2 regions of the Spirillospora sp. NPDC052269 genome follow, and region 1 is predicted to be linked to the other one. Evidence: riboswitches for the same ligand, from Rfam matches in the RefSeq annotation. Region 1 holds a riboswitch; the other holds the start of a gene.
What was found. Region 1 has a riboswitch for glycine ahead of gcvP (aminomethyl-transferring glycine dehydrogenase). Riboswitches for the same ligand answer to the same signal wherever they lie in the genome.

Region 1 (10,779 bases):
CGAGCGCCGGGGCTCCGATTTGGCGGTCCTTGCCATGATGGGCCCGTGAGCGAGCGGGACGAGCGGGACTCGGGCGGACCACCGGGACGGTGGCGGCGCCCCGACGCGTCCATGTCCCTGCTCACCGACCTCCTCGAGGGCAGGGTCGCCGACCCCGGGTACGCCGAGGCGGCCGCCCGCCGCCGCGCCGCCGGGGACGCCCCGACGGCCGGCCGCCCACGCGCACTGGCCACGCTCGCGCTCCTGCTCGTGGGCCTCATGCTCGCCGTCGCGGGCGCGCAGGTCCGGCGCGGCGAGCCCGTCGCGGCCCGGCAGCGCGCCCGGCTCGTGGACGAGATCCACAGCCGCACCGGCGAGACCGACGACCTGGCCCGCCGCCTGAACACCCTGCGAGGCGAGACCTCCCGGCTGCGCGCCGCCGCGCTCGCCCAGAGCGCCGCCGGACGCCGCGCCGACCGCGATCTCGCCGCCGCCGAGACCGCCGCCGCGGCGCGTCCCGCCTCCGGGCCGGCCCTGGTCGTCACCCTGGACGACGCCCCCAGGGACCGCGGCGACGATGCCTCCGACGACGACGGCCGGGTCTATGATCAGGACCTTCAGATCCTGGTCAACGGGCTCTGGGCGGCCGGAGCCGGCGCCGTCACGATCAATGGGCTGAGGCTGACCCCCACCACGGCGATCCGCACGGCGGGCGAGGCCGTCCTCGTGGACTACCGCCCGCTGACCGGCCCGTACGAGGTCATCGCGCTCGGCAACGCCGGGCGGCTGCGCGCCGGGTTCACCGGCTCGGCCGCCGACCAGCGCCTCACGGCCCTGCGGGACCGCTACGGCCTCCGCTACGGACTGCGGACCGAGGGCAGGGCCAGGCTGGCCGCCGCCGCTCCGTCCGCGCCGCGCTACGCCCGTCCGGCGGGTGAGAAGGAGTGAAGGGTGAGGGTGGTGCGGTGATCGCGCTGATCGGGCTGATCGCGGGGGTGGTGCTCGGACTGGTCTTCCATCCGGGCGTGCCGCTGTGGCTCCAGCCCTACCTGCCGATCGCCATCGTCGCGGCCCTGGACGCGATGTTCGGCGGCGTCCGCGCCCGCCTGGAGGGCGTGTTCGACGAGAAGACCTTCGTCGTCTCCTTCGTCGGCAACGCCATCCTCGCGGCGCTGATCGTCTTCCTCGGAGACCAGCTCGGCGTCGGCTCCCAGCTGTCCACGGGCGTGGTGGTCGTCCTCGGCGTCCGGATCTTCTCCAACGCCGCCGCCATCCGCCGGAAGCTCTTCGGCGCATGACCGGCGCCGACGAGCCCCCCGGGCCCGGGTCCGGGCCCCCCGCGAAGCCGGAGAAGGCCGAACCCCGGCCCGGGACGGAATCGGAGAAGGCCGAGGACGGGCCTCAGGCCCCCGGAGAAGCCGGGAAGGGTGAGGTCCCGTCCGCAACGTCCCGAAAGCCCCTGTCGCAGCTCAGCGACATGCTGCGGCCCCGGCTGACCCGCGGCCAGCTGGCGGGCGGCCTGCTCAGCCTGGTGTTCGGGTTCGCCATCGTGACGCAGGTGCAGGCCAACAGCCACGACACCAAGTTCGCCACCGCCCGCCAGGACGAACTGGTCGGGATCCTGTCCGACCTCACCCAGCGCTCCGAGCGGCTGCGCGGCGACCTGCGCGACCTGGAGAACACCAAGGCCGGCCTGGAGCGCGACGCACGCGGCCAGACGGCCCTGGAGGAGGCCCGCCGCCGCGCCGACGACTACGGGCTGCTCGCCGGGACCGTCCCGGCCCAGGGCCCCGGCGTGGAGATCACGGTGACCGACCCGCGCCGCGCCGTCCGCGCCGCCAACCTGCTGGACGCCCTGGAGGAACTGCGCGACGCCGGGGCCGAGGTCGTCCAGATCGGGGACGTCCGCGCGGGCGTCGACACCTACTTCGCGGACGGCCCCGAGGGCGTCCTCGCCGACGGCAGGTTCCTGCCGCCTCCCTACCGCATCCTCGCCATCGGCGACCCGCACACCATGGCCACCGCGCTCGGCATTCCGGGCGGCGTCGTGCGCACGCTGCGTGGTCTCGGAGCCGAGGTGACGGTCACCCCGCGTGCGCGAATGACCGTCAGCGCGGTACGGTCGGGGTAGGGGATCACGGGGGATCGGACCGCGAGCGCGGGCCATGTCGTCCTGCGCGCACGTCCCCGCGGGGCGGATCTGGTCGGGCGCCGGTCATCGAGAGGTGACGGGCGGACGGGTCGGGGCCGTCCGCGCGGCGGCGTAGACCTGCGATCATTGTCGAAGGTAGCGTGGGGGCGGCCGGCCGACCGTTCCGGTTGACCCCCCGGGCCTCACCCGCGTAAGTTGCGGCAACCGTCGCGATGGCGAGTGTCGTGCCGGGAGCACGAGCACCCGGGTCGGGACGGTGACCCGGCGTGGGTTGGACGAAGGATGCGCGTGGCGCGGGCGGCAGCTTTACGGGGGCCGTGGACGCCGCGCCGGAGGTAGGAGGCCGAGCCGATCGATGCCGAGCGTCTACTGCACGCAGTGCGGTCACGCCAACCCGGATGATGCCCGCTTCTGCTCGAACTGCGGCACTCCGTTGACTCGGAGTGGCCAGCAGCCTCCGCCTCCCCGGGAGTCTCCCGGCGAGTCGACCTCGACGATCTCCATCGCCGGGTTCGAGGCTCTCGACATCGAAGCAGGCGAACCGGGGCCGCCCGCCGCGTCCCAGGTCTCCGTCGACGCGCTGCCGCCCGGCACCGCGCTGCTGGTGGTCGAGCGCGGTCCGAACGCCGGCAGCCGCTTCCTGCTCGACAAGGACCGCACCTCCGCCGGCCGCCACCCGGAGAGCGACATCTTCCTCGACGACATCACCGTGTCCCGCCAGCACGCCGAGTTCGCCCGGCAGGGCGCCGGGTTCGCCGTGCGGGACGTGGGCAGCCTGAACGGCACCTACGTCAACCGGCAGCGGATCGACCAAGCCGGTCTGTCCGGCGGCGACGAGGTGCAGATCGGCAAGTTCCGACTGGTGTTCCTGACCAACCCGCAGCACGGCTGAACCGTCCGGCGCGGGCCGCCCGCCCGCGCCGGGAGCCGGTGCCCCGCCCGCGGCGGGCGGCGCACGGCGCGGGAACGGGCGACACCAGGCCGGACGCGGCGACGAAGAGGAGAGTGATGAGCGCGCAGGCCGCCCGGGCCCTGATGACGATCGGGGACGTCCTCGGGCTGCTCCGGGCTGATTTTCCGGACATCACGATCTCCAAGATCCGCTTCCTGGAGGCGGAGGGGCTGGTCGAACCGCAGCGCAGCCCGTCGGGCTACCGCAAGTTCGGTGAGGCCGAGGTGGCGCGGCTGCGGTTCGTGCTGACGGCCCAGCGGGACCACTACCTGCCCCTGCGGGTGATCAGGCAGCACCTGGAGGCGCTGGACCGGGGCGAGACGCCGATGCCGCTCGGCTCCCGCCGTCCGGCGGCCCCCGAGCCGCGCACGCCGGGTGACCGCGCGGGCGAGGCCGGCCCCGCCGCCGAAGGGCGGGCCACGGGCGAACGCGGCCTCGACGGACGAGGCGCCAACGGAAAAAGCGCCGACGGACGAGGTGCCGACGGGCGGGGCGGCGCCGACGCGGCACGCCGTCCACGCACCCTGGTCGCGGCCGACGCGGGGGCCGAGCCCGCCGCCGAGGTCCGGCTCACCCGCCGCCAGCTGATCGACGGCGCGTCGATCACCGAGGCGCTGCTGGCCCAGCTCGAGGAGTACGGGCTCGTCCGCCGGTCCGGGGCCCACTACGACGGCGACGCGCTGACCGTGGCCCGCGTCGTGGCCGCGCTCGGCGGCTTCGGGTTCGAGGCCCGGAACCTGCGCGCGGTGAAGGCCGCCGCCGACCGCCAGGTCGGGCTGATCGAACAGCTCGTGGCGCCCCAGCTGCGGCGACGCAGCCCCGGCGCGCACGAGGAGGCGGCCCGGACGGCCCGCGAGGTCGCCGAGCTGTCGGTCCGGCTGCACGCCGCTCTGGTGTCGGCCGGACTGCGGGAGAGCCTGGGCCCGTGAGCCCCGACGCGCCCGGCCGTTCCGCCGCCCGGAAGGGGCGGCGGGCCCCGGTCGGCGCGATTTGCCCGCCCGTCGCCCGGCCACCCGGAGGCGGGCCGGGTGTACGTTGGCTACAGGGGTCGGCGGGCAGCCGGTCCGGACGAGACCAGACCGAGGCCGCGAGGACCAGCAGGGAGCCGCTGTGAAGCAGATGGAGGTCGTCGGCGTCCGGGTCGAGATGCCCTCCAATCAGCCGATCGTCCTGTTGAAGGAGACGGACGGCGACCGCTACCTGCCCATCTGGATCGGGGCGGTCGAAGCGACCGCGATCGCCTTCGCCCAGCAGGGGGTGCTGCCCGCGCGGCCGCTCACCCATGATCTCTTCCGGGACGTCCTGGACGCGCTGAGCGTGCAGCTGAGGACCGTGAACATCACCGCGCTGCGCGACGGGATCTTCTTCGCCGACCTGATCTTCTCCAACGGGGTCGAGGTCAGCGCCCGCCCGTCGGACTCGATCGCGCTGGCGCTCCGCACCGGCGCGACGATCTTCGCCGCCGAGGACATCCTCGAGGAGGCGGGCGTCGCGATCCCCGACGAGCAGGAGGACGAGGTGGAGAAGTTCCGCGAGTTCCTCGACACGATCACCCCAGAGGACTTCGGCCGCGCGGGCTGACCGTCCGGACGCGGGTCCGGCTTGTGCGTCCGGTTCACCCGCATCGCCGGGTTCCGTCCAGTAGGCTCGAGGTTCGCGCCCGGGTCGGCGGTCCGGCACGCCCCGGCGGCGCGAAAGCGCCGGGTGCCGGGGTGACCTGCAAGGTCATGCCACCACCCGAGTGTTCTTGCACCGGTCCCCGCTTCCCGTTTCCGCACCGGGCGGACGTGGGTAGGAGTCTGGTGACAGCGGAGGTGCGCAGTTTGCCCACGTGAAGCCGGTTCATCCGGGTAGGCGACGCGCCGACGACGAACGTTGACCACACCCTGACCGGCACCTACCGTGCTGGTGGAACACCCGTGGTGTCATTCGTCAAACCCCCTTGACGAAACAGCGCGGGCTGATAGAAGCCGGAGGTCCGCGTGGCGGTGAGCAGCGGCGAGGGCAAGGCGACCCCCGACAGGCGCATGGCGTCCCAGCGCGCCGGAGAGCAGGGTCTGCTCTTCGACACCCGGGTCTCGGCGCCGCCGGAGGACGTCGGCTACCGGGGCCCCACGGCGTGCGCCGCCGCCGGGATCACCTACCGTCAGCTCGACTACTGGGCGCGCACCGGACTGGTCACCCCGAGCGTCCGGGCCGCGCAGGGCTCGGGCAGCCAGCGGCTGTACGGGTTCCGCGACATCCTGGTGCTGAAGGTGGTCAAGCGGCTGCTGGACACCGGGGTCTCCCTGCAGCAGATCCGGACGGCGACGAACCATCTACGCGACCGCGGCGTCGAGGACCTCGCCCAGATCACCCTGATGAGCGACGGCGTGAGCGTCTACGAGTGCACCTCGGCCGACGAGGTCGTCGACCTGCTCCAGGGCGGGCAGGGCGTGTTCGGCATCGCGCTCGGCCGGGTCTGGCAGGAGGTCGAGGGCAGCCTCGCCGACCTGCCGGCCGAGCGCGCCGACGTCGGCGACGATGACGACTCCCACCCGCACGACGAGCTCGCCTACCGCCGCCGCACCCGCCGCACCGGCTGATCTCCCGGTTCGACGCCCGGCACGTCCTCCCGACCTGACGACCTGATCTCTCCGGCCCCTCCGGCCCCGATCCTCCGGCCCGCCTCCCGGCGTGAACGCCGGAATCCCGCGCCCCGTCAGATGGCCTCCTTGCGCTGGAGGTAGGCGAACGCCGCCCAGCCGGGGGCGACCGGCAGCCAGAAGGTCAGCAGCCGGAACAGCAGCACGGCCGAGGTGGCGATCTCCGCGGGCAGCCCGGAGATCGTCAGCGCCAGCGTGAGCGCGCCCTCGACCGCGCCCAGGCCACCGGGCGTCGGCGCGGCCGATCCCAGGGCGTTCCCGGTCAGGAACACCACGACCACGGCCGTCCAGGGCAGGTGGCCGCCGAACGCGCGGATCGAGGCGTCCAGGCAGACCACGAAGGCGGCCGTGATCAGCAGCGTGCCGCCGAGGCTCGTGGCGAGCTTGCGGGGCGACTGCAGGACGTCCACCAGCCGCGGCAGCACCCCGGAGAACATCGACCGGAGCCGCGCGGTCACCAGCCGCCGGACGCGCGGGATGGCGAGCGCCACCGCCACCGGGATCGCGAGCATCAGCAGCACGATCATGATCGTCCGGGACGGCGCGAGGTCGTGGGTCGCGGTCTGCGTGGACCCGGTGATGAACCCGAACACCACCAGCAGGAGGATGTGGACCACCATCCCCAGGAGCTGGGACGCCCCGACGCTGGCGACGGCCGGTCCGGACCGGATCCCGGACTTCTGCAGGTAGCGGGTGTTGAGCGCGACGCCCGTGACGGCGACGGGCGCGACGAGCTTGACGAAGGACGCGGCCACCTGGACGAGGATCGTCCGCCACAGGGGCAGCCGCTCCGGCACGAACCCGATGAGCATGAGCGCCGCCGCGAGGTAGGTGACGGCGGCTCCGGCGGCGCCGAGCGCGACCCACCACCAGTTCGCCCGGTCGCCGATCGTGTCCAACTGCACGCTGGTCAACTGCGGGATGACGATGTAGGCGGCGAAGGTGAGGGCGACGATGCTCACGATCGTCCGGGACCGGAAGCGCTCCAGCCGGACGGGCTCGGTCTCGGCCTCGGGCTCCAGCTCGAGGATCTGCTCGCGGATCCGCGTCAGCAGGCGCCGGTCGTGCCGGACCGCGGTGCGGGTCGCCCGGGTCAGCGCGACCCGCTGCAGCAGCGGGACGGCCGCGGCGAGCGCGCCCTCGCCCAGCACCGGGGCGGCCGTCGCGACGGCGCGTTCGGCGCCGACGCGCAGCGCCAGGGTGGTGAGGAGCTGGGCCCGGTCCAGGCGCAGCACGAGATCGCCCGCGGCGACCTCGCCGACGCCGAGGTCGACCAGGTGGACCAGGCCCCCACCGGACGCCGCCTCGTCCGGGGCGGGCTCGTCCGGGCCCGTCTCGTCCGGGGCCGGGGCGTCGGCCTGGGCGGGGGAGGCGGGACGAGCCGGGCCGCTCACCAGGATGGCGTGGCCCTCCAGGCGGCGGTGGGCCAGGCGCGCGGCCTGGAGGCGGGCGAACTGGTGCCAGATGCCGGTGAGGAGGGCGTCGTCGATCTCGGCGTCGTCCAGCTCGTCCAGCCGCCGTCCCGGGACGTGCTCGTAGGCGAGCAGGGCGGCCTCGGTGCCGACCTCGCAGGTGCCGGTCAGACGCGGGGTGCGGACGTCCGCCGCGGACGCCGCGTAGGCCATCAGGGACTCCTGCTCCAGCGCCCGGCGCAGGGATCGCAGCGGACGGCGGTTCGTGCCGGCGCGCAGGCGCGCCAGCCGCCACAGGCGATACACCAGCCCGGCCGTCTGCTGGTCGCGGTCCAGCACGTTCACCTGGAGCTGCCAGCGGCCCCGGGGGAGTGGACGGCCCGCGCCGTCGTGCGGCACGCCGTCCGGGCCGGGGGCGACCGCGACGGCGTACCGGCGCGGCTCGTCGGCGGACGTGGCGACCTGCCGCGCCGCGACCGGGCGCAGGCCGAGCCGCTCCAGCGCCGCGACGACCGCGGCGCCGGTCGGGCGCGGGTTCGGCGTGCCGACCGCGTACAGCGTTCCGTGGCCGATCGCCTCGCCGAGGAAGTAGGTGGCGGCGAGCGCCGAGACCGAGGCGTAGGACGCGGTCAGCCCGGTGAGCGCGGCCAGGCCGATCATGGTCCAGGCGGCGATCTGCCAGCGGGTGCGGCCCGCCATCCCGACGGCGGCGACGAACGCGATCACCGGCGCGATGTCGGTGTGCACGACGGCGGTGCCGGAACTGCCCCAGATCAGGGCGTCCAGCAGGCCGTTCGGGGCGGCCGGGACGACCCAGTCGTTCATCGCCACGGTCAGCCCGAAGGTGATCATCGCGGCCAGCACCGCGATCGCCACCCGGACGCCGTCCCGGTTGAACAGGCGTTCGACCGCGAAGGCGGTGGGGACGGCGAGCACCCCGAAGCTGGACGCCAGCGTGGCCAGCGACAGCAGCCAGCGGGGCGCGTGCGCGGTGCCCTCGACGATGTCGGTCTGGAGGCCGTGCGTGGTCTGCTGGGCGATCGTCACCAGCAGCATGACGGCGCCGAGGCCGGCCAGCGCGGTGGCGAACCGGATCGCGTCGCCGGAGCGGCGGATGCGCTGCGGCGAGGGCGGCTCCTCGACCCGAGCCGGCCCCGCCTCCTCGCCCGGGTTCGCCTTGTCGCCGCCCGGGTTCGCCTCGTCCACGGCCCTGTCCGACGCTTCCTCGCCTGGGTCCGGCGCGTTCTCGCGCGGGTCCGTCCCGTCCTCGGGGACGCCGGGATCGGGCCCGGTCCGGTCCGAATCATGTTCGGTCCGCGCCGCGCCGTCCTGGGTCCGCGTCACGCCATACCGCCGTTCCGTCGTCGTCCCCGCCCCCGCGGTTGTGGGTCCTCCCGACCGTGAGCTGCGAATATCGTACTTTCTCCGGCGGACGCGGCGGGGGAGGCCCAGGTCCGCCACGCCGACCCGGCCGGTCCCCCGTTGAGGGAACGCCCGGTGGGCCGCCGGGGTTCCGGTCACGTCGCGGAGAGGGGGTCCGCCGCGTTCGATCGTGCTCTGTATTGGATAGAGTTTTTCCCACAGGAAACGCCGCTGACCCTGCGCGGGAGAGATTCCACGCCGCCAGTGTGGAACGCCGAAGGGGCAAACCTCCCCGGAACCTCTCAGGCAAAAGGACCGCGCAGACGAGGCACCTCTGGAAAGCAGGCGAGCGCGCCCGGAAACGGGGACGGGCCGTCTCACCGAAGGGGAAATTCCGCGCGTGCGCGGGGGAAGCTCTCAGGTGCCACGACAGAGGGGGAGACCGTCACCGGCCGGCCGGGCCGGGGACGCCCTGAGCGACCGCTTTCGCAGCCCAGGAGGCTCTCCCCAATGACCGCCCAGTTCTTCGCACCCGTGGCCTCGCCACAGACCCCGCGGACGGCCTTCGCCGACCGGCACATCGGCCCGTCCGGCGACGAGCGGTCCCGGATGCTGGCGGCCATCGGCTATTCCGGCGCCGAGGCCCTGATCGACGCGGCGGTCCCGGAGGCCATCCGCACGCACCGTCCGCTGGCGCTGCCGCCCGCGCTGTCCGAGCCGGCCGCGCTGGCCCGGCTGCGTGAGCTCGCCGAGAAGAACGCCGTGCTCACCTCCATGATCGGGTTGGGGTACCACGGCACCCACACGCCGGGCGTGATCCTGCGGAACGTGCTGGAGAACCCGGGCTGGTACACCGCCTACACGCCGTACCAGCCGGAGATCTCGCAGGGCCGCCTCGAGGCGCTGCTGAACTTCCAGACCGTGGTCGGCGACCTGACCGGCCTGCCGGTGGCGAACGCCTCCATGCTGGACGAGGGGACCGCCGCCGCCGAGGCGATGGCCCTGGCCCACCGCGTGGGCAGGCGCAAGGAGCCCGGCGCGTTCCTGGTGGACGCCGACGCGCTGCCGCAGACGATCGAGGTGATCCGCACCCGGGCCGTCCCGCTGGGCATCGAGGTCGTCACCGCCGACCTGTCCGCCGGGCTGCCGGAGGGCGACTTCTTCGGCGTGCTGGTGCAGTACCCGGGCGCGTCCGGCGCCGCCCGCGACCTGACGCCGCTGGTGGACGCGGCGCACGCGCGGGACATGCAGGCCGTGGTGGCCGCCGACCTGCTCGCGCTGACGCTGCTGCGGTCCCCGGGGGACAGTGGCGCGGACATCGTGGTCGGCTCGGCGCAGCGGTTCGGCGTGCCTTTCGGCTTCGGCGGTCCGCACGCCGGCTACATGGCCGTCCGCGAGGGCATCCAGCGGCAGATGCCGGGCCGCCTGGTCGGCGTCTCGGTCGACATCGACGGCAAGCCCGCCTACCGGCTGGCGCTCCAGACCCGCGAGCAGCACATCCGGCGGGAGAAGGCCACCAGCAACATCTGCACCGCGCAGGTGCTCCTCGCGGTGATGGCGAGCATGTACGCGGTCTACCACGGCCCGGAGGGCCTGGCCGCGATCGCGCAGCACGCGCACGGCCAGGCGGTCACGCTGGCCGCCGGACTGCGCGAGGGCGGCGTCGAGGTCGTCCACGAGCACTTCTTCGACACCGTCCTCGCCCGCGTCCCGGGCCGCGCCGCCGAGGTCGTCGCGGCCGCCCGCGAACTGGGTGTGAACCTGCGCCTCGCGGACGCCGACCACGTCGGGATCGCCTGCGACGAGACCACCACCGGCGAGCACGTCGCGGCCGTGTGGCGGGCGTTCGGCGTGGAGGGCGTCGCCGAGACCCCGGCCGGGGACGCGCTCGACTCCCTGCGCCGGGAGAGCCCGTACCTGACCCACCCGGTGTTCCACGCGCACCGCTCCGAGACCGCGATGCTGCGCTACCTGCGCCGCCTCCAGGACAAGGACATCGCGCTCGACCGGTCCATGATCCCGCTCGGCTCCTGCACGATGAAGCTGAACGCGACGACCGAGATGGAGCCGATCACCTGGCCGGAGTTCGCGAACATCCACCCGTTCGCGCCGGTCGACCAGGCCGCCGGGTACGTCGAGCTGATCGGCGAGCTGGAGGGCTGGCTCGCCGAGATCACCGGCTACGCCAAGGTGTCGGTGCAGCCGAACGCCGGTTCGCAGGGCGAGCTGGCCGGGCTGCTGGCGATCCGCGGTTACCACGCCTCGCGTGGCGAGGAG
Region 2 (10,779 bases), on a different contig from region 1:
CGCGGGTACGCCGACCAGCCGGCCACGATCATCTTCGGCCGGTGCTCCTCGGCGAGGCGCGCGACCTCGTCCATGTCCACCCGGCCGTCGTCCTCGCGGACGTGGTAGGGCACCACGTTGAGGACCTTGCCCGAGTAGTTGAGCCGCATGCCGTGGGTCAGGTGGCCGCCGTGCGCCAGGTCCAGGCCCAGGATGGTGTCGCCGTGGTTCAGCAGCGCGAAGTAGACGGCCGTGTTGGCCTGCGCGCCCGAGTGCGGCTGGACGTTGGCGAACTCGGCCCCGAACAGGGCCTTGGCCCGGTCGATGGCCAGCTGCTCGGTGACGTCCACGTACTCGCAGCCGCCGTAGTAGCGGCGGCCCGGGTAGCCCTCGGCGTACTTGTTGGTGAGGACCGTCCCCTGGGCCTCCAGCACCGCGACCGGCGTGAAGTTCTCCGAGGCGATCATCTCGAGGGTCGACTGCTGGCGGTGCAGCTCGTCGGCGACCGCGGCGGCGACCTCCGGGTCCACCTCCGCCAGCGGGGCGTCGTGCGAGGAGGGGGCCGTCATGCTCAGGACTCCTCGGTCAGCTTGGCGTAGGCGGCGGCGTCCAGCAGGTCGCCCGGCTCCTCGGTGATCTTGACCTTGAAGATCCAGCCCTCGCCGTACGGGTCGTCGTTGATCACCTTCGGCTCCTCGATCACGGCCGCGTTGATCGCGGTGACCTCGCCGTTGACCGGGGAGACCAGGTCGCTGACCGACTTGGTGGACTCCACCTCGCCGCAGGGCTCGCCGGCCTCGACGCTCTCGCCCTCCTTCGGCTGGAGCTCGAGGAAGACGATCTCGCCGAGCGCGTCGGCGGCATGCTGGGTGATGCCGATGGTGACGATGCCGTCCTCGTTGTCGAGACCGGCGACCCACTCGTGGTCTTCGCTGTAGCGGAGCTGCTCCGGAACGCTCACGGTTGTTCTCTCTCCAGGATTCAGGAACGCTTGTAGAAAGGCAGGGCGACGACGTCGACCGGCTCGTGCCGGCCGCGGACGTCCACGACCAGTCCGGTGGTGTCCTCGGGGACCGAGGAGTCCAGGTAGGCCATGGCGATCGGCTTGCCCAGTGTGGGCGACGGAGCGCCGCTGGTCACCACGCCGCACGGCGTGCCGTCCGGGCCGACGACCGCGTACCCCTTGCGGGGCGCCCGGCGCCCGCGGGCCACCAGTCCCACGAGCCTACGGCCTGCGGCGGCCTCCGCACGCGCGGCCAGCGCGGGCCGTCCGACGAAGTCCCCGTTCTTCTCGAACTTGACCACCCGGCCGAGCCCCGCCTCGAACGGGGTCGTCTCGGCGGTCAGCTCGTTGCCGTAGAGCGGCATCCCGGCCTCCAGGCGCAGGGTGTCGCGCGCCGACAGCCCGGACGGCATGACCCCCTCGACCCCGGCCAGGACGTTCCACAGCTTCACCGCGTCGGCCGCGGCGACGAAGAGCTCGAAGCCGTCCTCGCCGGTGTAGCCGGTGCGCGCGATCAGCGCGTCCACCCCGGCCACGGTCCCGGGCAGGATCGCGTAGTACTTCAGCTCGGGCAGCGGGGCGTCGGTGAAGCGGAGCAGGATGTCCTGCGCGTCCGGGCCCTGGAGCGCGATCAGCGCGTAGGCGTCGGACCGGTCGTCCACCTCGGTGTCGAAGTCCTTGGCGCGCTCGACCAGGGCCTCCCGGACGACCGCGACGTTGGAGGCGTTCGCGACGACCAGGTAGGTCTCGGCGGCCAGGCGGTAGACGATCAGGTCGTCCAGGACGCCGCCGTCCTCCGCGCAGATCATGGTGTAGCGGGCCTTGCCCACGGCCATCGGCGAGATGTTGCCGACCAGCGCGAAGTCCAGTGCGGCGGCGGCCTGCGGGCCGGTCAGGAAGATCTCGCCCATGTGGGAGAGGTCGAACAGGCCGGCGCCGTCGCGGACGGCCTTGTGCTCGGCCGTCTCGCTGGCGTACCGGAGCGGCATGAGGTAGCCCGCGAAGTCCACGAGGTTGGCGCCCAGAGCGGCATGGACGTCGTACAGCGGCGTCTTCTTGGGAGTCGGATCGGCGGACATGGGTCTGGCTCCTTGGTCGCGGATGGCGCGCGTGGACGTCCCGTCAATGGTCCCATCGCGCCCCGGGCGGCTCGGTGCCTCCCCCTCTGTCATCGGCGCCTGAGAGTTTCACCCCCGCGACGAAAGGGGGGCTTTCACCTTCGGCGGAGGGCGCGGGACGCCCTCGCTTTCCAGAGGTCGCCTGGTCCGCGCGGTCCGTGGGGCCTGAGAGGTTCCGGGGAGGAGTTGCTCCTTCGGCGGCCCCCGCTGGCGGCGGGAGCACTCTCCCGCGCGGGTTCAACGGCTGCCCGCAATGTACCAGCGCGCTCGACCCCGCTACCAGCCGACTTGTCGCCCTTTGCGGCGTATTTCGCCGTTCTGATTGACGGCGCCCGATCGCGACGGTTGCATGATCCGACGTTCAGGGACTTTTCAGCCGACGAAAGGATCTCATGATGGCGTTCACCCGGAGCCGCGTGTGGCTCGCGTCCGGCGCGGGGGCCGCGGTGGTCGCCGCGTCCGTGGCGGCGGTCGCCTGGGACGGCGCGTCCGGCGGGCACGAGGCGGGGGCGGTCGCCGCGACGTCGGCAGCCGGGTTCAAGCACCCGGGCGTGCTGGTCGGCAAGCAGCAGCTCGACACGATGCGCACCCGTGTGAAGGCGGGCAAGCAGCCGTGGAAGACGGCTTACGACGCGATGCTCGCGAGCAAGTACGCCGACCTCAAGCGGACGCCGAAGCCCCGCGCGAACGTCGAGTGCGGCCCGTCGTCCAACCCGAACCACGGCTGCTCGGACGAGCGCGACGACGCGATGGCCGCCTACACCGACGCCCTCGCCTACACGGTCAACCATGATCAGAAGTACGCGGCCAAGGCCGTCCAGCTGATGGACGCGTGGGCGAAGGTCCTCAAGCAGCACACCAACTCCAACGCGCCGCTCCAGGCGGCCTGGGCCGCCAACGACTGGGCCCGCGCCGCCGAGATCATCAAGTACTCCCCGTACGGCGCCAAGTGGACGGGCAGGAAGAAGTTCGCGTCCTTCCTGCGGACCGTCTACCTGCCCATGGTCAACAAGGACCGGCCGACCACGAACGGCAACTGGGAACTGATCATGACGGACGCGACGCTCTCCATCGCCGTCCACACCGACGACCGGGCCACCTTCAACACGGCCGTGGCGCGCTGGCGCAAGCGCCTGCCCGAGTACGTCTACCTGAAGAAGGACGGCGCGCTCCCGAAGACCCCGGCCGGGATCAGCGGCAAGGCCGCGACGATCAAGTACTGGCAGGGCCAGGGCACCTTCGTGGACGGCCTCGCCCAGGAGACCTGCCGGGACTTCGGCCACACCGGCTGGGGCCTGGACGCCGCGATCCACGTCGCCGAGACCGCCCGCCTCCAAGGGCTGGACCTCTACAAGGAGGCCCAGCCCCGCCTGACCAAGGCCATGGAGTTCCACGCCCAGTACGACCTGGGGACGAAGGCTCCGTCCTGGCTCTGCAAGGGCGCCCCCAAGACCGGCCTCGGCCCGGTCCTGGAGGTCGGGTACAACGCCTACCACCACCGCCTGGGCGTCTCACTGCCCAAGACAGGCGCCCTGGTCACGGCCAAGCGCCCGGCCGGGCCGTCCCACTTCCTCGGCTGGGAGACCCTGACCCACGCCGACGCTCCCTAGAGCGGGGTGACGTAGGCGCCCGAGATGCCGCCGTCCACGAGGAACTCGGACGCGGTGATGAAGGACGCGTCGTCCGAGCCCAGGAACGCGACGGCCGCCGCGATCTCCTCGGGCTCGGCGAAGCGCCCGGTCGGAATGTGGACGAGCCTCCGGGCCGCCTTCTCCGGGTCCTTGGCGAACAGTTCCTGGAGGAGCGGCGTCGAGACCGGCCCCGGGCAGAGGGCGTTGACGCGGATGCCCTCGCGGGCGAACTGGACGCCCAGCTCCCGCGACATCGCCAGGACCCCGCCCTTGGACGCCGTGTAGGAGATCTGCGAGGTAGCCGCGCCCATCACCGCCACGAACGACGCGGTGTTGATGATCGAGCCCTTCCCCTGCGCCTGCATGTACGGGATCACGTACTTGCAGCACAGGTAGACGCTGGTCAGGTTGACGTCCTGGACGCGTTTCCAAGCGTCGAGCCCTGTCTCCAGGATCGAGTCGTCGTCGGGCGGCGAGATGCCCGCGTTGTTGAACGCGACGTCGATCCGTCCGTAGGCGTCGTGGGCGGCCCGGAACAGGGCCTTCACGTCGTCCTCGGACGTGACATCGGTGCGGACGAACAGGCCGCCGACCTCGTCGGCCGCCTTCCGGCCGCCCGACTCGTCCAGGTCGGCGATGACGACCTTCGCGCCCTCGGCGGCGAGGCGGCGGGACGTCGCCAGGCCGATCCCGCTGGCTCCGCCGGTGACGACGGCGACGCGGTCCTCGAATCGCTGCACGCTATTCCTCCGTCGAGATGAAGACGTTCTTGGTGTCGGTGAAGGCGGCGAGGGCGTCCGGGCCGAGTTCGCGGCCGAGGCCGGACTGCTTGAAGCCGCCGAACGGGGTCCAGTAGCGGACGGACGAGTGGGAGTTGACCGACAGGTTCCCGGCCTCGACCGCCCGCGACATGCGGAAGGCGCGGCCGACGTCGCGCGTCCAGATCGAGCCGGACAGGCCGTACGGGGTGTCGTTGGCGATCCGGACGGCGTCCGCCTCGTCCTCGAAGGGGACGACGATCGCGACCGGCCCGAAGACCTCCTCGCGCCACGCGGGCAGGTCGGTCACGCCGTCCCCGGCGAGGACGGTCGGGGCGAACCAGAACCCCTTCCCGGACGGAGCCGAACCCCGGACGGCAACGGGGGCGCCGCCGGTGACGTAGGAGGCGACGCGCGCCCGGTGCGCGCCGCTGATCAGTGGCCCGACCTGCGTCTTCTCGTCCCGCGGATCACCGACCACCACGGCTTGGACGGCAGGTTCCAGCAGTTCCATGAACCGGTCGTAGACCGTCCGCTGGACGAGGATGCGGGACCGGGCGCAGCAGTCCTGCCCGGCGTTGTCGAAGACCGCGCCGGGGGCCGTGGCGGCGGCCTTCTCCAGGTCGGCGTCCGCGAAGACGATGTTCGCGGACTTGCCGCCGAGTTCGAGCGTGAGGCGCTTGACGCTCGCCGCGCAGGCGGCCATCAGCTCCTGCCCGACCCGCGTCGAGCCCGTGAAGGCGATCTTCGCGACGTCCGGGTGGTCGGCGAGCCGCCGTCCCGCGACCGGGCCCTCGCCGGGCAGGACGGTCACCACGTCCTCCGGCAGCCCGGCCTCCAGCGCCAGCTCCCCGACGCGCAGCGCCGTCAGGGGCGTCGTCTCGGCAGGCTTGACGATCACCGTGTTACCGGCCGCGAGCGCCGGGGCGAGGCCCCAGCCGAGGATCGGCATCGGGAAGTTCCACGGGACGATCAGCCCGACCACACCGAGCGGCTCGTGGAAGGTGACGTCCAGCCCGCCCGGCACCGGGATCTGCTGCCCGGTCAGCCGTTCGGGCGCGGCCGAGTAGTAAAGCAGCACGTCACGGAGGTTCCCGGCCTCCCAGCGGGCCTGCGCGATCGGGTGCCCGGCCTCGTCCACCTCCAGCTCGGCGAGCTCGTCGACGTGCTCGTCCACCACTTCGGCGAAGCGCCGCAGCAGCCGCGCGCGGTCGCCGGGGGAGACCGCCCGCCAGTGGACGTAAGCGCGGCGAGCCCGCTCGACGGCCCGATCGGTGTCGGAGACCGAGGCCATCGCCACGGACGTGACGACCTCCTCGGTCGCGGGGTTGATCAGCTCCAACGAAGCACCCTTCTCACAGTCGCTCGAAGCCGCGGAACAGCTCCCAGTCGGTGACGGCCCGGTCGTAGGCGTCCAGTTCCACCTGGGCGTTGTTGGCGTAGTGCTCGACGACCTCCTTGCCGAACGCCTCGGCGGCCAGGTCGGACGCCGTCCAGTCGGCGGCGGCGTCGCGCAGCGAGCGGGCGACCGTGGACGCGTCGGACGCGTACGCGTTGCCCCGGTACGGCTCCTCGAGCGGCAGGTCGTTGTCGATGCCGTGCAGCCCGGCCGCGATCATCCCGGCGACGGCCAGGTACGGGTTCACGTCGCCGCCGGGCGTCCGGTTCTCGATCCGCAGGGACGGCCCGTGCCCGACGAGCCGCAGCGCGCACGTCCGGTTGTCCAGGCCCCACTTGATCGCGGTCGGCGCGAACGAGCCGGGCTGGTACCGCTTGTACGAGTTGATCGTCGGCGCGTAGAGCAGCGTGAAGTCGCGCATGAGCGCCTGCTGGCCGGCGATGAACGCCCGTCCGACATCCGACAGGCCGTGCGCACCCTCGGATGAGGCGAGCACCGGCCGTCCGTCGGCGTCCCGTAGCGACAGGTGGATGTGGCAGGAGTTTCCTTCGCGTTCGTTGGGCTTGGCCATGAACGTGATGGCCATGCCTTCCTGCGCGGCTATCTCCTTTGCCCCCGTCTTGTACAACGAGTGGTTGTCACACGTTGACAAGGCGTCGTTGTACCGGAACGCGATCTCGTGCTGTCCGAGGTTGCACTCGCCCTTGGCGGACTCGACGTACATGCCCGCGCCCTCCATGCCGAGCCGGATCCGCCGCAGCAGCGGCTCGACCCGGGCCCCGCCGAGCAGCGAGTAGTCCACGTTGTACTGGTTGGCCGGGGTGAGGTCGCGGTAGGCGCGGTTCCAGGCGTCCTCGTAGGTGTCGGCGTAGACGATGAACTCCAGCTCGGTGCCCGCGAAGGCCGTCCAGCCGCGTTCGGCGAGCCGGTCGGTCTGGCGGCGCAGGATCTGCCGGGGGGACGCCGCGACGTCCGAGCCGTCCTCCCAGCCGAGGTCGGCGTGGACGAGCGCCGCGCCCTCCTGCCAGGGGATCCGCCGCAGCGTCGCGAGGTCGGGCCGCATCACGAAGTCCCCGTACCCGCGTTCCCAGGACGACATGGCATAGCCGTCCACGGTGTTCATGTCGACGTCCACGGCCAGCAGGTAGTTGCAGCCCTCCGAGCCGTGCCCGGCGACCTCCTCCAGGAAGAACCGCGCCGACAGCCGCTTGCCCTGCAACCGTCCCTGCATGTCCGCGATCGCGATGATCACGGTGTCGATCCGTCCGGCCGCGACCTCGTCGCGTAGTTCGTCGAGGTTCACGCGACCCCCTTCAGGTCGTCCTCGATGGCGGCCAGTTCCTCGGCGGTGCCCTGCACCTTCGGGCCCTTGAACCAGCGGCGGGCGGACAGCACCCACCACAGCGCGGCGCCGCCGAGGACGACGGCGAGGGCGATCGGCGCGTAGTTGAAGCTGTCGGTGGTGATCGGGTTGCTGGGCGGCAGCATGAACAGGACAGAGATGATCAGGACCCAGACCACCGCGACCGTCCCGATCGGACGGCTCCAGCGGCCGAGGTGCCAGGGCCCGCGCTCGAACGCGTCGCCCTGCCGCAGCCGCAGGAACGTCGGGATCACGTAGGCGATGTAGAGGCCGATCACCGCGACGGACGTGACGGCGAGGTAGGCGGTGTAGTTCCACAGCGCGGGCAGGGCCAGCACGAACGCGCAGGTCGCCGCGAGCCAGATCGCGTTGGTGGGCGTCCGGGTGCGCGCGTTGATGTGGTGCCAGACGCGGGAGAGGGGGAGCGCGCCGTCCCGGGAGAACGCGTAGATCATCCGGGAGTTCGCGGTGACCGAGGCCGTCCCGCAGAAGAACTGCGCGCCGAACGAGATGAGGATGAGCACGTCGCCGAGGGACCGTCCGGTCGCGGACGTGAAGATCTGCGCGGGCCCGTCGGCGGCGGCCTTGTCGTAGTCGCCGATCGCGAAGGTCATGCCGAGCAGCAGCAGCCAGCCCGCGACGATCGAGATCAGCACCGAGTTCACGATGCCGCGCGGGCCGGACCGGGCCGCGTCGTGCGTCTCCTCGGTCATGTGCGCGGACGCGTCGTACCCCGTGAGCGTGTACTGCGACAGCAGCAGGCCGATCAGCGCCGCGTAGACGCCGTAGTGCCAGCCGGTCTGGTTGACGAACTTGGTGAACACGAACGTGGCGCTCTGGTGGTGGGACGGCTTGATCGCCAGCACGCCGAGGACGACCGCGACGCCGAGGACGTGCCACCACACGCTCACGCCGTTCAGCAGCGCCACCAGCCGGACGCCGAACTGGTTCAGCAGCGCGTGGATCACCAGCAGGACCGCGAACAGCAGGAAGGTGTGGCCGGGCGAGACCGTGTACCCGAACCGGTCGTCCAGCAGGGGGTTGAGGAAGGCGGCCGAGCCGTAGACGATCCCGGCGGTGACCGCGACCTGGCCGGTGAAGTTGAACCAGCCGGTGAACCAGGACCAGGCCGGGCCGTTGCGCGGGGCGAGCTTGGCGGCCCAGTAGTAGAGGCCGCCGGCGGTCGGGTAGCTGGAGCAGACCTCGGCCATCGCGAGCGCGACCAGCAGGGTCATCGCGCCGACGCCGAGCCAGCCCCAGGTGATCACGGCGGGGCCGCCGCCCTTGAGGCCGATCGTGTAGGACGTGAGGCAGCCGGTGAGCACCGAGATGATCGTGAACGAGACCGCGAAGTTGGCGAAGCCGGACATGGACCGCCGCAGTTCCTGGGCGTAGCCCAGCTCGTGCAGGCGTCGTTCGTCGTCGGAACGGGTGGGGGCGTGTTCGTCGAGGCTCACGGCGCCTCCTCGCAGGGGGTTTGAAGCCCGTTAAACGGGCTAACGTCAGACCATTAAGGTTTCTGGGAGGCGTCCCGTCAAGAGGTCCGGGGACGGAAAACCCACCTGTAACGTTGGGCCCTGTGGAGGAGATCGTGGCGGAGCGCAGCCCGCTCAGCGAGGCGGTGTTCCGGCCCGTCCGGGCGGGCAACGCGTTCGAGGAGACCGTCGAGCGGCTGCTCCAGGCGATCAAGCTGGGCGTGGTCGACCGCGGCGACCGGCTGCCGCCCGAGCGCGAGCTGGCCCCGCTCCTCGGCGTCAGCCGGGTGACGCTGCGCGAGGCCATCCGCGTCCTCGCCCAGGAGGGGTACGTCGAGTCGCGGCGCGGACGGTCCGGCGGCACGTTCGTCACCTACCGGCGGCCCCGTCCGAAGAGCGCCGACCTGCGCCGGGCGCTGATCGCGATGGGCGACGACCTGCACGACACACTGACCTTCCGGCTGGCCGTGGAGACGGGCGCGGCGCAGCTGGCGGCGTCCATGGAGCTGACCGGCGAGCAGCGCGACCTGCTCCGCCTCCGGCTCGCCGCCCTCAACTCCGCCGTGCCGGACGACTACCGCCGCCTCGACACGATCTTCCACCTGACCATCGCCGAGCTGACCGGCTCGCCGACCCTCGTCGCCGCCTGCGCCGACGCCCGGATGCGGGTCACCGACCTGCTGAACGCGATCCCCGTCCTCGCCGCCAACATCGATCACGCCGCGTTCCAGCACGACGCGATCGCCGAGGCCGTCCTGTCCGGCGATCCGGACGCCGCACGTCAGGCCGTCGCCGAGCACCTGGACGGCACCGCCGCCCTCCTCCGCGGCTTCCTCACCTGAGCCGCGCCCGCGACCCGAGCCCGGGACGTGAACCCGTGAAGCGGCGCGACCGCCCTCGCGGGTCGGGGATGTCCCTACCCGGCGGGGTATGGCGTTGTACGCGGTCCGCCACGGTCTTCTGACGTACCCTGGGTGGGTTGCTGGAGATCACCGGGAGGACGGGGAAGCGTGTTCTGGTTGGCGGGGGTGCTGATCCTCTTCTTCGGCCTGCTGGCGTCGATCGCCCTGCACGAGCTCGGCCACATGAGCTTCGCCAAGCTGTTCGGCGTGCGCGTGCCGCAGTTCATGGTGGGGTTCGGCCCGACGATGTGGTCGTTCAAACGCGGTGAGACCGAGTACGGCGTCAAATGGATCCCGCTCGGCGGGTACATCCGCATGATCGGGATGCTGCCGCCGCGCAAGGGCGACGCGCCCGGCCAGGTGCGGCAGGTGTCCACCGGGCCGTGGCAGGGACTGATCGAGAACGCCCGCGGCGCGGCGCTGGAGGAGATCCAGCCCGGCGACGACGACCGGGTGTTCTACTCCAAGAAATGGTGGCAGAAGCTGCTGATCATGTTCGGCGGCCCGGCCATGAACCTGGTCCTGGCGGTGCTGTTCTTCTCGATCCTGCTGATGGGGATCGGGCGGCAGACCCCGCAGCCAGTGATCGAGTCGGTGTCCAAGTGCGTGGTCAGCGCGGGGCAGACCGTCACCGAGTGCCCGGCGAACGCGCCGCTGACCCCGGCCGCGCAGGCCGGGCTCAAGGCCGGTGACCGGATCACCTCGTTCGACGGCCACAAGATCACCTCGTACACGCAGCTCCAGGGGCTGATCCGCGACTCGGCGGGCAAGACCGTCGCCATCGACATCCGCCGCGACGGCAAGGACATCACGACCAACACGCCGATCGTCCGCAACAAGATGGTCGACCTGAAGGACATCGACAAGACCGTCGAGGTCGGCTTCCTGGGGATCACGCCCACCGAGCCGTTCGTCCGGACGGGCCCGGGCGCGGTCGCGAGCACCATGGGCGACATGACCGGGCGCACCGCCGAGGCCCTGGTGAACATGCCGCAGAAGATGGTCGGCATCTGGAAGGCCGCGTTCAGCGACCAGAAGCGCGACCCGAACGGCCCGGTCGGCGTCGTCGGCGTGAGCCGGATGGGCGGCGAGGTCGCCGCGTCCAAGAACCTGACCACGATCCAGAAGGTCAGCGTGTTCGTCGGGCTGCT

Region 2: another riboswitch for glycine. It lies ahead of gcvT (glycine cleavage system aminomethyltransferase GcvT); the one in region 1 lies ahead of gcvP (aminomethyl-transferring glycine dehydrogenase).

The regions. Positions count from the first base shown of each region.
Region 1 is NZ_JBFAUU010000003.1:146,106-156,884, reverse strand. It holds gene AB0L06_RS07250 (DUF881 domain-containing protein) at 46-927, shown strand; gene AB0L06_RS07245 (small basic family protein) at 945-1,277, shown strand; gene AB0L06_RS07240 (DUF881 domain-containing protein) at 1,274-2,110, shown strand; gene AB0L06_RS07235 (FHA domain-containing protein) at 2,487-3,023, shown strand; gene ftsR (transcriptional regulator FtsR) at 3,140-4,012, shown strand; gene AB0L06_RS07225 (bifunctional nuclease family protein) at 4,194-4,664, shown strand; gene AB0L06_RS07220 (MerR family transcriptional regulator) at 5,066-5,668, shown strand; gene AB0L06_RS07215 (flippase-like domain-containing protein) at 5,785-8,484, opposite strand; glycine riboswitch at 8,735-8,830, shown strand; glycine riboswitch at 8,831-8,945, shown strand; gene gcvP (aminomethyl-transferring glycine dehydrogenase) at 9,013-10,779, shown strand, end outside.
Region 2 is NZ_JBFAUU010000009.1:213,408-224,186, reverse strand. It holds gene glyA (serine hydroxymethyltransferase) at 1-548, opposite strand, end outside; gene gcvH (glycine cleavage system protein GcvH) at 551-940, opposite strand; gene gcvT (glycine cleavage system aminomethyltransferase GcvT) at 961-2,061, opposite strand; glycine riboswitch at 2,138-2,241, opposite strand; glycine riboswitch at 2,243-2,340, opposite strand; gene AB0L06_RS21115 (alginate lyase family protein) at 2,496-3,710, shown strand; gene AB0L06_RS21110 (3-oxoacyl-ACP reductase) at 3,707-4,471, opposite strand; gene AB0L06_RS21105 (aldehyde dehydrogenase family protein) at 4,473-5,831, opposite strand; gene AB0L06_RS21100 (glutamine synthetase family protein) at 5,845-7,191, opposite strand; gene AB0L06_RS21095 (amino acid permease) at 7,188-8,708, opposite strand; gene AB0L06_RS21090 (FadR/GntR family transcriptional regulator) at 8,831-9,568, shown strand; gene AB0L06_RS21085 (M50 family metallopeptidase) at 9,737-10,779, shown strand, end outside.